Regions from separate parts of the Labrenzia sp. CP4 genome, predicted to be linked through region 2. Evidence: riboswitches for the same ligand, from Rfam matches in the RefSeq annotation. Region 2 holds a riboswitch; the other holds the start of a gene.
The links. A riboswitch is a leader RNA that binds a small molecule or an ion and turns the genes downstream of it on or off. The one in region 2 is predicted to bind S-adenosylmethionine.
Positions count from the first base shown of each region.

Region 1: another riboswitch for S-adenosylmethionine. It lies ahead of ACP90_RS21735 (O-succinylhomoserine sulfhydrylase); the one in region 2 lies ahead of ACP90_RS23255 (hypothetical protein).

Region 1 covers NZ_CP011927.1:4,743,294-4,749,977, reverse strand. Annotated here, with positions in the region: gene ACP90_RS21760 (ATP-binding protein) at 1-218, opposite strand, end outside; tRNA gene ACP90_RS21755 (tRNA-Gly) at 562-635, opposite strand; gene ACP90_RS21750 (ion transporter) at 805-1,605, shown strand; gene ACP90_RS21745 (YigZ family protein) at 1,838-2,386, opposite strand; gene ACP90_RS21740 (2'-deoxycytidine 5'-triphosphate deaminase) at 2,393-3,529, opposite strand; SAM riboswitch at 3,668-3,747, shown strand; gene ACP90_RS21735 (O-succinylhomoserine sulfhydrylase) at 3,793-4,992, shown strand; gene ACP90_RS21730 (CDP-alcohol phosphatidyltransferase family protein) at 4,989-5,606, opposite strand; gene apaG (Co2+/Mg2+ efflux protein ApaG) at 5,817-6,218, shown strand; gene ACP90_RS21720 (hypothetical protein) at 6,232-6,636, opposite strand.
Region 2 covers NZ_CP011927.1:5,073,597-5,080,280, reverse strand. Annotated here, with positions in the region: gene ACP90_RS23280 (Crp/Fnr family transcriptional regulator) at 1-521, shown strand, start outside; gene ACP90_RS23275 (Rrf2 family transcriptional regulator) at 577-1,008, opposite strand; gene ACP90_RS23270 (group III truncated hemoglobin) at 1,106-1,609, shown strand; gene ACP90_RS23265 (hypothetical protein) at 1,600-1,821, shown strand; gene ACP90_RS23260 (acyl-CoA thioesterase) at 2,087-2,431, shown strand; gene ACP90_RS23255 (hypothetical protein) at 2,660-2,959, opposite strand; SAM-I-IV-variant riboswitch at 3,001-3,125, opposite strand; gene ACP90_RS23250 (YoaK family protein) at 3,223-3,912, shown strand; gene ACP90_RS23245 (ABC transporter ATP-binding protein) at 3,941-4,690, opposite strand; gene ACP90_RS23240 (ABC transporter permease) at 4,687-5,925, opposite strand; gene ACP90_RS23235 (efflux RND transporter periplasmic adaptor subunit) at 5,922-6,684, opposite strand, start outside.

The DNA.
Region 1 (6,684 bases), 330 kb from region 2:
TTTTCGCTCTTTACCTGAGTGGCAACGACGCGCCCCTCGGAGTGCAGAACCAAATCGTCGAATATGCCGGCAGATGGCTCCGCGATCGATATAGCTTCGAGCGTTCCGTCTTGCATGTGTCGAAAGAGGACGCATGCCGAATACTCGTACTGTTTCCAGTACCCAGTTATCGCGTTCGCTTCGCCTGTCGAGGATGCTTTGTTTTGATTGGTTGCCATTCCTTAAAACTTAACATTCCGACCAGAAAAACAGAAGCTTGGCGAGCCTTTCCTTTTCCCGCCCCTTTTCCAATCCAAAGCGGCACGCTGTCCAAAGGTGAGCTTGTTGACGGACAGTAGGTTAGACGGGGTGGACAGGAACGGACAGCAGCGAGGAGCTTCGAAAATCGTTGAGATTGCCTCTGACTGGACAGCTTGGACGGCATGGACGGGAGATTTTCTAATAAGTCTTAGATTGAATATGCTGTAAAATATTGGAGAGTGAAACTCATCCACATGCTTCCCTATTGCTTCCCCGAAAATATGGAAGCCGAACAACATGTTGCTAAATATTTGAAAACATTGGAGCGGGTGAGGGGAATCGAACCCCCGTCTTAAGCTTGGGAAGCTTCTGCTCTACCATTGAGCTACACCCGCCGAACCTGATGAGCTTTCTGCGCCGACTTGCCCGACCTGTCAAGCACGCTTCTCTGATGGGTAGATGCTTTTCCAAAGCGCTGCGATCTTGCGCTGCGACGCTGAAATCGCCATGTTCCGGCCCGGGCAGTGCGGTACGCACGAAAAGACATCAAACCGGGTCATATATATGCGAAATCAGGTCAGGGCGCTGGTCACCTCCCGCAACTGGGAAGTCTGCATCATCGGCGTTATCGTTTTGAATGCGGTGACGCTCGGTCTGGAGACCAGTCCTGCTGTCATGGCAGAGGTAGGCAGTTTCCTCAGGCTGGTCGATCAGGTGATCCTGGGCATTTTCGTCGTTGAACTTGCTCTGCGGCTCTATGCGCATGGCCTGAAGTTCTTCAAGGATCCCTGGAGCCTCTTCGACTTCAGCATCGTTGCAATCTCGCTGATGCCGGCAACAGGCAACCTGTCCGTTCTGCGGTCGCTGCGAATTTTGAGGGCTCTGCGCCTCATTTCCGTCGTGCCGTCCCTGCGCCGTGTTATCGGTGGGCTGGTGGCCGCCCTGCCGGGCATGGGCTCCATCGTCGTTCTGATGGCGCTGGTCTTTTATGTCTTCGCCGTCATGGCGACCAAGCTCTATGGCGAAGCCTTTCCGGAATGGTTCGGCAATCTCGGCGCATCGCTCTACACGCTGTTCCAGGTCATGACCTTGGAAAGCTGGTCCATGGGCATCGTGCGTCCGGTCATGGATGTCTATCCCTATTCCTGGCTGTTCTTTGTCCCCTTCATCCTGTGCACGGCCTTCACGGTGCTGAACCTCTTTATCGGTATCATCGTCTCCGCCATGCAGGAGGAACACGAGGCTGAAGCCGACGCCAACCGTCAGGCCATCCATGACGACACAGGGCTGATCCTGGAAGAGGTCAGGGCGCTTCGAGCAGAACTGAAAGAGCTGAAGGCGGAAGCCGGCAAGACGCGGACGTAAGGCGGCGCGGTGGACTGAAGCAGAGGCATCAGCCGATGAACCGAGAGCTATAGACTATCCGAGGCGTCGTCCCTTGGCTGAACCGTGGGAACCAGGACACTCCGTCTCCTGAACCAATTGTCTCTTTGTGACCAAGATCCCCGTATGGATTGCCGGATCAAGCCCGGCAATGACGACTGGGGGAGGGGCCGGCCCTAGTGACTTGGAAGGAGTGACGGGACGTCGACGCTCCCTAAAGTTCAGCCAGAACCTCTTCCGGCCCTTCGACGGTCAGCGTCACTCCGTCTTCGGTGTAGTCGCGCGCCATCACCGTCAGGCCGAGGGTCTCGATCCGCCGTTCCAGTTCCGATCCGGACGCAAAATCTGCGCGAACTGTTTTCGACAGTATCTTTTGAAACAGTACCAGGTCGGCGTTGTTGATCGCATCCTGCGCTGCGCCTGAATAGGCTCGGGCCAGGCCCCCACCGCCGAGTTTCGTTCCGCCGAAATAACGCACGATCAGAACAGCGCAGTTGATCAGGTCTGCCCCTTGCAGCACGCGCAATGTTGGCATGCCGGAGGTGCCTGCCGGTTCACCGTCGTCCTTGCCACTCTCCTCAATCCGGTCGTCCTCCAGAAGTCTCCGGTGCGCCGTGACGATGTGATTGGCCTTCTTGTGCTCCTTGCGCAGCTCTTCCATCCGCTGGTCGAACATGTCCACCGGCACCAGATGCGCCAGAAAGCGGGACTTCCGGTCTTCCAGAAATCCTTCAAACTCACGGGTGACGGTTTTCAGGGCCATCGGCGGTCAGGCGGGTGCCTTGAAGTGCTTGGACAGCTTGAGTGCCTGGCCCTGATAGTTGGAGCCGATGCCTTCACCGTAGAGTGTCGCCGGGCGCTCCGCCATGTGTTCATAGACCAGACGCCCGATGGTCTGGCCGTGTTCCACGATGAACGGGACATCATGCGAGCGGACTTCAAGAACCGCGCGCGAGCCGACACCACCGGCACTGGCGTGGCCAAAACCGGGATCGAAGAAGCCTGCATAATGGACGCGGAATTCGCCGACGAGCGGATCGAACGGCACCATTTCGGCCGCATAGTCCGGCGGCACATGCACAGCTTCCTGGCTGACCAGAATATAGAATGCATCCGGGTCGAGGATAAGTTCCGCCCGCTGGCGGCGATAGATAGGTTCCCAGAAATCCAGAACGTCCTGCGCGCCGACGACATCCACATCGATCAGTCCGGAGTGTTGCTTGGCGCGATATCCGATCAGGCTGTCGGGTCCGGTCCCTTCCAGATCGATGGAGAGCTGCACACCGTTGCCGATGCGTTCGTTGCCACCGCTCATCAATGTGTGGGCCTTATGCACCTCTTCCAGCTCCGCATCGGGAATGAGCGATTGACCGCGCCGGAAACGGATCTGGCTGAGGCGGGACCCGGACCGCACGAGGATCGGAAAGGTCAGCGGCGAGATTTCGGCATAAAGCGGACCGGTGTAGCCGGCCGGAATGGTGTCGAAGGCAAGGCCGTTGTCTGTGATGACGCGGGTGAAGACATCCAGGCGGCCGGTCGAGCTTTTCGGGTTGGCAGTTGCCGAAATATCGGGAGCCAGGGCGAGGCTTTCCTGCAGCGGCACGATATAGACGCAGCCTGTTTCAAGGACGGCACCTTCGCTCAGGTCGACCGTGTGCAGTTTCATCTGCTCAAGCCGAGCCGCTACCTGGATGTCGGGGCCCGGCAGGAAGCTGGCACGCACCCGGTAGGCTTCCTTGCCCAGACGCAGGTCGAGGCTGGCAGGCTGTATCTGACCGGTGACAGGCGGCGCGTCCGCTGAAATCTCTCCGGCGGCGAACATGGCCTGGATTACCCGTTCCGGCAGAATGCCGTTTGCTGTGAGAAGTGCGCTTCCGTTCAAGACCTGACCCGCTGTGACGTTCATGAAGATGTTCCGCATTATGCTGGTCTATGGTCATTAAAGGATCGGGCCGCCCGCGCCAACAGGCATTCTGGCAGAACGGGGCTTTTGAGAGGATCGTGCGCAAGACAATTGACCTGTGCCTGCTTTTCCCGTAGGACAGGCTCACTTCGTGGTGATTTGGGCCGGCCGGCTTGCAGCCACGTTAAACAAGTTGCTAAAAAGGCCGGAGGTGAGAACCCCGGTCTTGAGGCTGGGGTTTTTTGCGTTTGGAGCGAATGAAAGACATGACTGAGACCACCAAGACCGGAAACAAGAACTGGCGCCCTGCAACCACTCTGGTTCATGGCGGCACCATGCGGTCACCGTTTGGTGAGACCTCGGAGACCATCTACCTGACCCAGGGCTTCACCTACAGCGGTGCCGAAGCTGCCGAGGCCAGGTTCAATGGCGAGGACCCGGGTTATGTCTATTCGCGCTATGCCAACCCGACCGTCACCATGTTCGAGGACCGCATCAAGGCGCTTGAAGGGGCTGAGGCCGCACGGGCAACCGCCAGCGGCATGGCGGCTGTCAATCTGGCGCTGATGGCAGCGGTAAGGGCAGGCGATCACGTGATTGCCGCCAAGGCCCTGTTCGGCTCCTGCCGCTATATTTGCGAAACATTGTTGCCGCGCTTCGGCGTTGAAAGCACGCTGGTAGACGGAACGGACATCGAGCAGTGGAAGGCGGCTGTCCGGCCGAACACCAAGGCCCTGTTCCTGGAAAGCCCGACCAACCCGACGCTGGAAGTCATCGACATCGAGGCCGTGGCACAGATCGCCAAGGAAGCCGGTGCTCGTCTGATCGTCGACAACGTGTTTGCGACCCCGCTGTATCAGTCGCCGTTTCAGCTCGGTGCCGATGTGGTCGTCTATTCGGCCACCAAGCACATCGATGGCCAGGGCCGGTGCCTCGGCGGTGTGATCCTGTCGGACGAGGAATGGATCAACGACGAGGTCATGCCTTTCATCAAGCATACCGGTCCGCACATGAGCCCGTTCAGTGCCTGGGTCCTGTTGAAGGGCCTGGAAACGCTGCCGCTGCGCGTTGCGCGCCAGACGGAAACGGCGGGCAGGATTGCCGACTATCTGGCAAGCCAGTCCAAGGTCGCGCGGCTGATCTATCCGGGCCGGGACGACCACCCGCAGGCCGATGTTGCCAAACGCCAGATGAGCGGCGGATCCACCATGCTGGCGATGGAAATCGAGGGCGGCAAGGAAACCGCGTTCCGTTTCACAAACGCGCTGGAAATCGTCAAGATTTCCAACAACCTGGGCGACGCCAAGAGCCTGATCACCCATCCGGCGACGACCACGCACCAGTCGATTGGCGAGGAAGCGCGCGCGGAACTCGGTATCACCGATGGTATCCTGCGGCTTTCAATCGGTCTGGAGGATCCGCAGGATCTGCTGGAAGATATCGAGAAGGCGCTCCAGGCGATCTAACGGCCTGTCTGCCGCAGCGCCTTCACGCCAATGAGCACCCGGGCGCCGGCGGACACGACGCATATCGCGGCAAAACCATAGGCAAGCGCAGGAAACCAGGCGGGGACCAGGGCCATCAGCAGGAATAGCGCGATGGTCTCGGTACCTTCGGCCAGCCCGCCTATGTAATAGAGCGATTTGGAGCCCTGAGCGTCGGTGGTCAGTTTGTTCTTCTCCGCCATGATGGCAAAGGCCAGAAAGGCCGAGCCGTTCGCGTAGAAGCTGGCAAGAAGTGCCACCGCCGGCAAAGCGTTGCTGGCCGGGTCCTGTATGGCAAAGGCCAGAGGGATTGCGCTGTAGAAGAAGAAATCCAGTGTGATGTCGAGGTAGCCGCCAAGATCGGTCTTGGCCGTTGCCCGGGCCAACGCGCCATCGAGACCGTCTGCAAATCGGTTGACCGCGATCAGGAACAAGCCGATCAGGGTATGACCCGTTGCGATAGCGATGGCTGCCCCCATGCCGGCAGCAAAGCCCGCCAGCGTCACGCTGTTGGCAGTAAGCCCCGTGCCGGCAAGGATCAGGCCCAGCCGGTTCAACGGCGGATCGATCAGCGGGCGCAGGTGGGCATCGAACATGAAGAGATCACTGTTTTGGGTCTGACAGATGGTGTTCTTGCAAAATCCGGCCTCAAATCTCAAGCAATTCCGGCCTCATATGTCACAACCCTCTTTCACGCTTGCGTCATTCGCCCTATAAGCCCCTCCTGAACGAGCGGGCACCACCCGTGGAAGTCGCTTCGGACCGGTCTATTTCAAGGTTCGCAGTTCTGAAATTAAGGAAAAGCCGTGTCTGGCAGTTACACCGCCATCACCCAAGGGATCGAAGTCTCCGTCGAGCCGTTTTATCTGGACGATGAATCGCGTCCGGAAGAGAGCGAGTATATCTGGGCGTATATGGTCGAGATCCACAATGGTGGCAGCGAACCGGTGCAGCTGAAGACGCGTTACTGGCAGATAACCGACGCCAGAGGGCGCCAGGAAGAAGTCAGCGGCGAGGGCGTGGTCGGCGAACAGCCGGTGATAGAGCCCGGCGAGACCTATGAGTATTCGTCGCACTGCCCGCTTTCGACCGACAGCGGCATCATGGCCGGGTCCTACTCGATGGAACGTCCGGACGGCTCCATGTTCGACGTCGTCATTCCGGCGTTTTCACTCGATCTGCCGGATGCGATCCACAGCCTGAATTGAGGCTATCAGCCGATCAGATACTCAGTAGTCCGCCGACAAAGCCGATCAGCAGCCACAAGATCCACTTGCGGCGGTTGAAGGCCGTCAGCAACGTGACCGCTAGTATTCCGAAGATCAGATAGAGGATATGGCCGGCAAAGCCGGTGCCGAGCACCCATGCGAAAAGATCCGGATCCCGGTTCTTTGCCAGATGGAAATGGTCTTCGGCAAACATCACCAGCGCGTCGGCTGCAAGTCCGCAGACGAAGCCTGCAAAGGCAATCATCATTCGCGTGCCCCAGTTCGCCTGCTTTGGAGCGGTGCGAACCTGCACGTACCGGACAGCATAAGGCATGGGGCGCTGTACGCGCAGCCTCTGGCGGCGCCGCCTCAGTGGATAGCGCACACTTGTCCGCTCTCCGATTGCCTGATTGCTCATGTCCCCGTCTCCGCACTGAAGGACCCAAGGGTCCCGGCAGCCCACAAG
Region 2 (6,684 bases):
CGCTCAAGGTATCGCTTTTGTCCGTTGAAGGCGACGAGCAGCTGCTTGCAGTGCTTGGCCCTGGCGATCTTGTCGGCGAACTGGCCCTGCTTGATGGCCGTCCGCGGTCGGCAACGGTCATCTCCCTGAAGGAAGCCCAGCTTGCCTTCATCGACAAGGCCGCCTTCCAGCGGTTTGCCGACGAGAACCCGGCCGTCTACCGGCATATGCTGTCGATCGTCGGCAAGCGGCTGCGCCATGCCAATGATGTGCTGGCGGCGCGCTCGTTCCTGCCCTTGCCGGGAAGGGTCGCCCAGACCCTGCTGCAGTTGGCGGAAACCTTCGGCAAGCCGCTCGACGATGGCCGGTTGCTGATCCACTACAAGCTCAGCCAGGCGGATATCGCCAACATGGCAGGTGCCGCGCGCGAGAACGTCAGCCGTGTCCTCAACGACTGGAAGAGGGCAGGCACCATCAGCCGGATTTCCGGCTACTACTGCCTGGAGCAGATGGACTTCCTGGAAAAGGCTTCGACGCTCTAGGAAAACCAGGCTCGAAACGGATGGTCCCGGTCTGCGTTGTTGCAGCCGGGGTGCCTCAGGCGCTGGTTTCGACCGGCAATGCCATCTGTGTTCCGGCCAGAATGGATGCCAGCGTTTCGGTATTGAGGCTTTCCAGAAAGGCTTCCGAGGCGCGCGCCATTGCGCCTTTCAGGGCACACCGGGGCAGGAAGGCGCAGACTGTGGGCTCGGGCTTCAGGCAGGCGACGACGCCAAGGTCCGGCTCGATCAGCCGTACGACATCCCCCAGTCGGATCATGTTCGGTGTTTTCGCCAGCCGTATCCCGCCGCCACGCCCGCGCGTCGTCTCCAGATAGCCACCCTTGGCGAGATGAGCGACGATTTTCATGACATGTGATTTGGCAAGGCCAAGCTGCCGCGAAAGCTTGTCGACGGTCTGCGGGTCGTCGGATTGGCCGGTCGCCATCAGAATTCTCAAGGCAAAATCGCTGGCCTGACTGAGGCGCATGGCTGGGTCTCTTTAAACATTCATCTTATATGTTGATTTTAGCGGGTTGCTGTGCCATTTAAAAGATGCATCTTAAATGAATGTTATGGAGGCGGCTATGGAAGCCCCTAACTCCAGTACCAACAGATACAAGCTGAAGAGACGCGAAACGCCGGACCAGGGCGACCGGCTCCGCCGTTACGAGAAGGTCGATGAACAGGCGATCCATGTGATGGTGCATACCTTCTATGGCTGCATTCGCCAGCATCCACGTCTCGGAGGTATCTTCGAGGGCCGTCTGGCTGGCCGGTGGGAAGAGCACCTGCCGAAGATGGAAGCCTTCTGGCAATCCGTCCTGATGAAGAACGGCGCCTACAAGGGCAAGCCCGTGCCGGCTCACTTGAAACAGAAGGAGCTGGTAAGCACGGATTTTGGCGAATGGCTCAGTGTCTTCCGGCCCGTCATCCGTGAATTGTTCGTACCGGACCTTGCAGACGAGATTGTGGCCATTGCCGAACGCATCGCGCAGAGCCTGTGGCTGGCCACTTTCGGAACCCCCGGAGCCAATCCGCCTGCCGAACTGACATCGCAACCCTCTGAATGGAGCGGATCATGCTGGTAACGATTGTCCTGATAGCGGAAGTGCTGGTGTTCGTCTGGTTCACCGTCTTTTCGCTGATGCTTCTGTCCATGTATCTGGATTCGCGCGGCATGCCGCTGCCGAAACTGGATGTCGCTGGCCGCACACTCATCGGCAGCGCGAAACTGGCCTTCATCACCGGCATCGTCGCCCTTTCGGCGATGACAGTCCTTGAAATCCAGGCCTTCAGCTAGAAAGCAACCGAAATGAATACCTCCAACCTTCTGCATCGCGGCCTGCCGATCCTGCTGATCTGGGTCGCTGCCCCCATGCCGTTGTGGATCATGGCAATCCTGATGTTTGTCCTTTGACGGTGGACTTGATCCGCAGTTCCTTCTGAGGCCCTCCGATCAACCACTTCTATTCTTGCAGGTGATGACCTAGTCTTCTTGCGAGAATCAGCGGAGGGGCTCAGGCGTGTACGACGAAAAGCCGACAGGCGATCTGACATTGCGCACCATGGCAATGCCTGCCGACACCAATGCCTCGGGAGATATTTTCGGGGGCTGGGTGTTGTCGCAGATGGACCTGGCAGGCGGTATCGCAGCCGGTCAGCGGGCCGAGGGACGTGTCGTGACCATCGCGGTCGACAAGATGAAATTCATCCGGCCTGTCCATGTGGGCGACGTGCTGTGCGTTTATGCCGAAGTCCTTCGTGTCGGCAACTCGTCGATGGAAATCAAGCTTGAATCCTGGGCCCTGCGCCATCGCTACGGCCACCGTGAAAAGGTGACCGAAGCGGTCTTCACCATGGTGGCCGTCGATGACGGCGGCAAGCCGCGCCCGGTCCCCAAGAGGGACTGAGCGCCGCGATCTCATCCGGCTTGATTTCCCTAAACTCATCCTGAGGAAGCGCGTCAGCGCTGTCTCGAAGGATGGGCGGCATATTGATGAGAAAGCGGCCCATCACTCGATACGGGCCTTCGAGACAGGCCTTCGGCCTTCCTCAGGTTGGGGCGAGTTGTTGCAGCACGCCTGTATCAAAGAAATAGGCAGAGTGCAGACGTTGGCACCACACGGGGGGCACCCCCGTCAGTGTCTGACGGGTCCGTGCCGGTTGAGAATATCGGCAAAGAGGTCTTCATCGACAGCGCAGGTGCAGCCGTTCGCCCACAGTTGAAGCAGCGTTTTCAAACGCTCGGTGCGGGCGGTCTGGCTGAGCGGCGCCTTGTGCCGTGGTAGACCACCCAGGATGCGCAGGGATTTGATCCGCGCCAGCACGCAGTCTTCAGCGGCCTGGCACCAGATATCCGTTCCGGCAAGCTTGGAGCTCGCCGCCACATGGTTCTCGATCAGATCTGCCGCACGTCCGGCAAAAGGGTCCTGAGACAAAAAATCCTCCATCGGTTGCCCGAGGAGGACTGGCGCATGCAAATTAACCGCTTAGTTGCCGGAAAGCCTCGGTTGAGGGTCTGACCAGCCGCATCCCTGTTGCGGAAACCACCTTGCCCGGAACGGCAGGTTGGCGAGGGCGCCAGCCCTTCTCTTGATGATGGCGCGCTTATGCCATGTCCAATCCGGCTTGGCAAGTCCGCCAGTGCATGGCACATCTTCCTGAAAGGACTAGCTCGGGAGCACCACAATTGGACCGATCCATGTTGCATCACAGTCGGCCGTTGGTGCCGATCCTGCTCGCCTTTTGTGCCTGCTTCATCGATGTGGTCTGCATTCTCGGCCTGTTTCACACCTTCACGGCATTCATTACCGGAACGCTTGTCGTCTTGTGCACGGAGGTGTTTCACCAGGGGCAAAACGCGGCCCTGAAGGTTTTCGTGCTCGCGGTTTTCTTCGGTTCGACTCTCTTCTGGTTCGTTTCGGTCACTGCGCTGGTGCGCAAAAACAGGATTGCCGTCCGGCATCTGTTTGCGCTCGAAGCTTTGCTGGTGGCGGGCTTCATGTTCGTCGCCGGTCTTGGAGATCCGTCAGCCGGAGGACCGTTGTCTGCCGTCACTCTGACGGCTGTCGGGTTTTCGACCGTGGCCATGTCGTTGCAGAACGTCATCATGCTGACCCTGCTCAACAGGCATGTTCCCACGACCATCATGACCGGCAATACGCTGAAGCTTGTGCTCGGCATCGCCGACTATTTCACGCATCCCGAAACGCGGCCCGACAGCCGCTCCCGGATCCGTCACCAGGCCTTCGTCCTGATGGCCTTCGCGGCCGGAGGCCTCCTGGCGAGTTTCCTGATGACCGTCATGGGGTTCTGGGCGCTTGCGATACCTGTTGCGCTTTTGATGCTGCTGGCGATAGTCCAGCCGGTGCATGAGCCTCAAGTCGCCTGAAACCGGTGCCGGCTACTCAGGCCGAAAATTATGCGCCCAAGCCGGGTGCTTCTTCCCTTTGGTGGTGCCGGTCGTAATCGATGCGGCCGTCGACCAGATGAATACGCCGGTCCATCCTGTCGGCGAGATCGATATCATGGGTAACGGCGACGACGGTGGTCCTTTCGGTCTTCACAATGGCCTGAAGACTTTCGAACACCTGTTCCGTCGATACACTGTCGAGACTGCCGGTCGGCTCATCAGCAAGGATCAGCTGCGGTGAATTGGCAAGTGCCCGGGCGACAGCGACGCGCTGTCGCTGCCCGCCGGACAATTGCTCCGGGCGGCGGTGAAGAAACTCTTCCAGACCCAGCGCCGCCAGAAGCTCCGTCGCATGGTCGAGTTGGGCCTTGGGGCTGCGTTTGCCGAGCCGCTGCATCGGTATCATCACGTTTTCCAGTGCGGTAAATTCCGGTAGCAGGAAGTGAAACTGAAAGACGAAGCCGAGTTTTTCCAAGCGAAGATGCGCCATTTCGGCAGATGTCAGCGCATGAGTGGGAAGGCCGTCTATCCGGACCTCGCCTGACGTCGGCCTGTCGAGGAGGCCAAGCAGATACAGAAGCGACGATTTCCCGGAACCGGACGGACCGGTAATGGCAACGAACTCCGCCTCGCCAACCTGAAAGCTGACATCCTGTACCAGTGTCACCGGCACGATGGCCGGCAGGATGCGGGTGAGGTTGCTCGCTTCCAGCAGAACGTCGCCGGGAGCCGTCTGTTTTTCCGGGGAAGGGGTCATGTCGCCCCTCGGATTATGTCGACAGGATTGAGCCGGGCGGCTTTCCTGGCGGGAATGTAGCCGGCGATCCCGGATGAAAACAGCGCCAACAGGCAGGCTATGATGTAGTGCAGGGCGGAAAAATAGATCGGCAGGTGGGTCATCTCCACGTCCTGGGTAAATTCGAATTTGACCGACGCGAGATAGCTCGACAGTCCGAAGCCGAGCGCCGAACCTGCAATAGCTCCCAGGATACCGATCACAAGTCCCTCGAGCACGAAGATCTGCTGAATATCGACTTCCGGAAATCCCAGTGACTTCAGGATCGCGATATCACGCGCCTTTTCGTGCACGATCGTCGAGACGATGTTGAAGATGCCGAAGCCGGCTACCACCAGAATGGCCCCGACAACCGTGTACATGATCACGTTGCGTACGAAGAAGGCCTCCATCAGCCCCTCGTTGGCCTCTTCCCAGGAAACCGCCTTGTAGCCGAGCTGCCGCTCGGCCCGTGCGGCAACCGCGTTGGCTTCGGCGATGGAATTGAGGTGGATTGCGATCGAATTGATGACGTCCGGTTTTTCCAGAAGGATCTGCACGGCTTTCAACGGCGCATAGGCAAGCCCTTCGTCGCTGGTGGTGATGCCGCTGTGGAACAGGCCGACGATCTTGAAGCGCTTGGCGACACCGTTTGCGGATGTCAGGGTCACGGTATCGCCCAGGTCCGCCCCCAGCCGTTCCGCGGCCTTGTCGCCGACAACGAGGCCATTTGACGTCGTGTCCAGGTCCTCGAAGGAGCCCTGGCGCATATCCTCGCCGATCTTGGAGACGGTCAGTTCGCGCTTGGGTTCCACACCAACCAGGGTCATGCCGATGTCCTGTCCGGCATAGCGCAGCACCGCCTGGCCGCTCAGACGCTGCGCCATCGATCCGTTCACCCAGTCGCGCAGCGAGGCAAGCGCTTCGGTCGGATTTCGGATGCCGCGAAGGTCTTCCTTCGGTCTGAGACCATGATAGGTGACAGCGTCATAGACTGCACTGGCCGGTTGTTCCGCCGGTGCGCGTTGCTCGTCCAGGATCTCCACATGGGGAATGGCGTCGATCAGTGTTGCGGTAAAATCCCGCTGAGACCCTTCCATGAGGCTCGCCATCGCCACCGAAAATCCGACACCAAGTGCGACGCCAAGCGTTGAGACAATGGTCTGGCGCAAGCGGTTGCGAATGTGGGTGGAGGCGATGCGCAGGAGAAGCATTATTTGCCGTCTCCGGGAACCGGCCTGACCTTCTGTCCTTCTGCCAGATCCGGGTTATAGGGAAAGACGACCCGGTTGTCTCCGGTGATCCCCTTCAGCACTTCCGTGGCGCGGGTGCCCTTGATCCCGGTTTCGACCTCCAGCAGAACGATTTTGTTATCCCCATCCAGCGTCAGCAGTTTCGAGCCGTCGAAGGCCGCGGTCGGCAGAAGCAGCGCGTCGTCCTTCTCCGAGGTGACGATATTGATCTCGGCAGTCATGCCGATGCGCAGCGGCGTGTCTTCCGGGAGATCGAGATAGACCCGGTAGTTCTTCAGAACCGGATCGCCTTTCGGAGTGATGCTGGCAACTTCGGCCGTCAGTTCCTTTCCCGGAAAGGCATCTGCACGGATCAGCGCCTTGTGACCCTTGGCGACCTTGGGAATATCCTCCTCGTTGACTTCCGCCACCAGTTGAAGGGGGGACGGCTGACCGATCCAGAAGAGAATTTCACCGGGTTCGGCAACTTCCCCCACCGACCCGTCCGCCCTCAGAACCATGCCGTCCATGGGGGCCACGATGACATAGTCGCGCAGCCGTTCCTTCTGGGCCGCCGTAATGGCGTTGATGCGGATCAGTTCGTTCTGGGCCTTGTCGTAAACCTGCTGGCTGACGACGCGGCGTTCCAGTAGTTGCAGCGCACGTTCCTTGTCGGATTGCGCCAGCTCCTGGCGGGCTTCCAGTTCGGCAAGCGTGGCACGGGCATCGCCGCTGTCCAGTTCC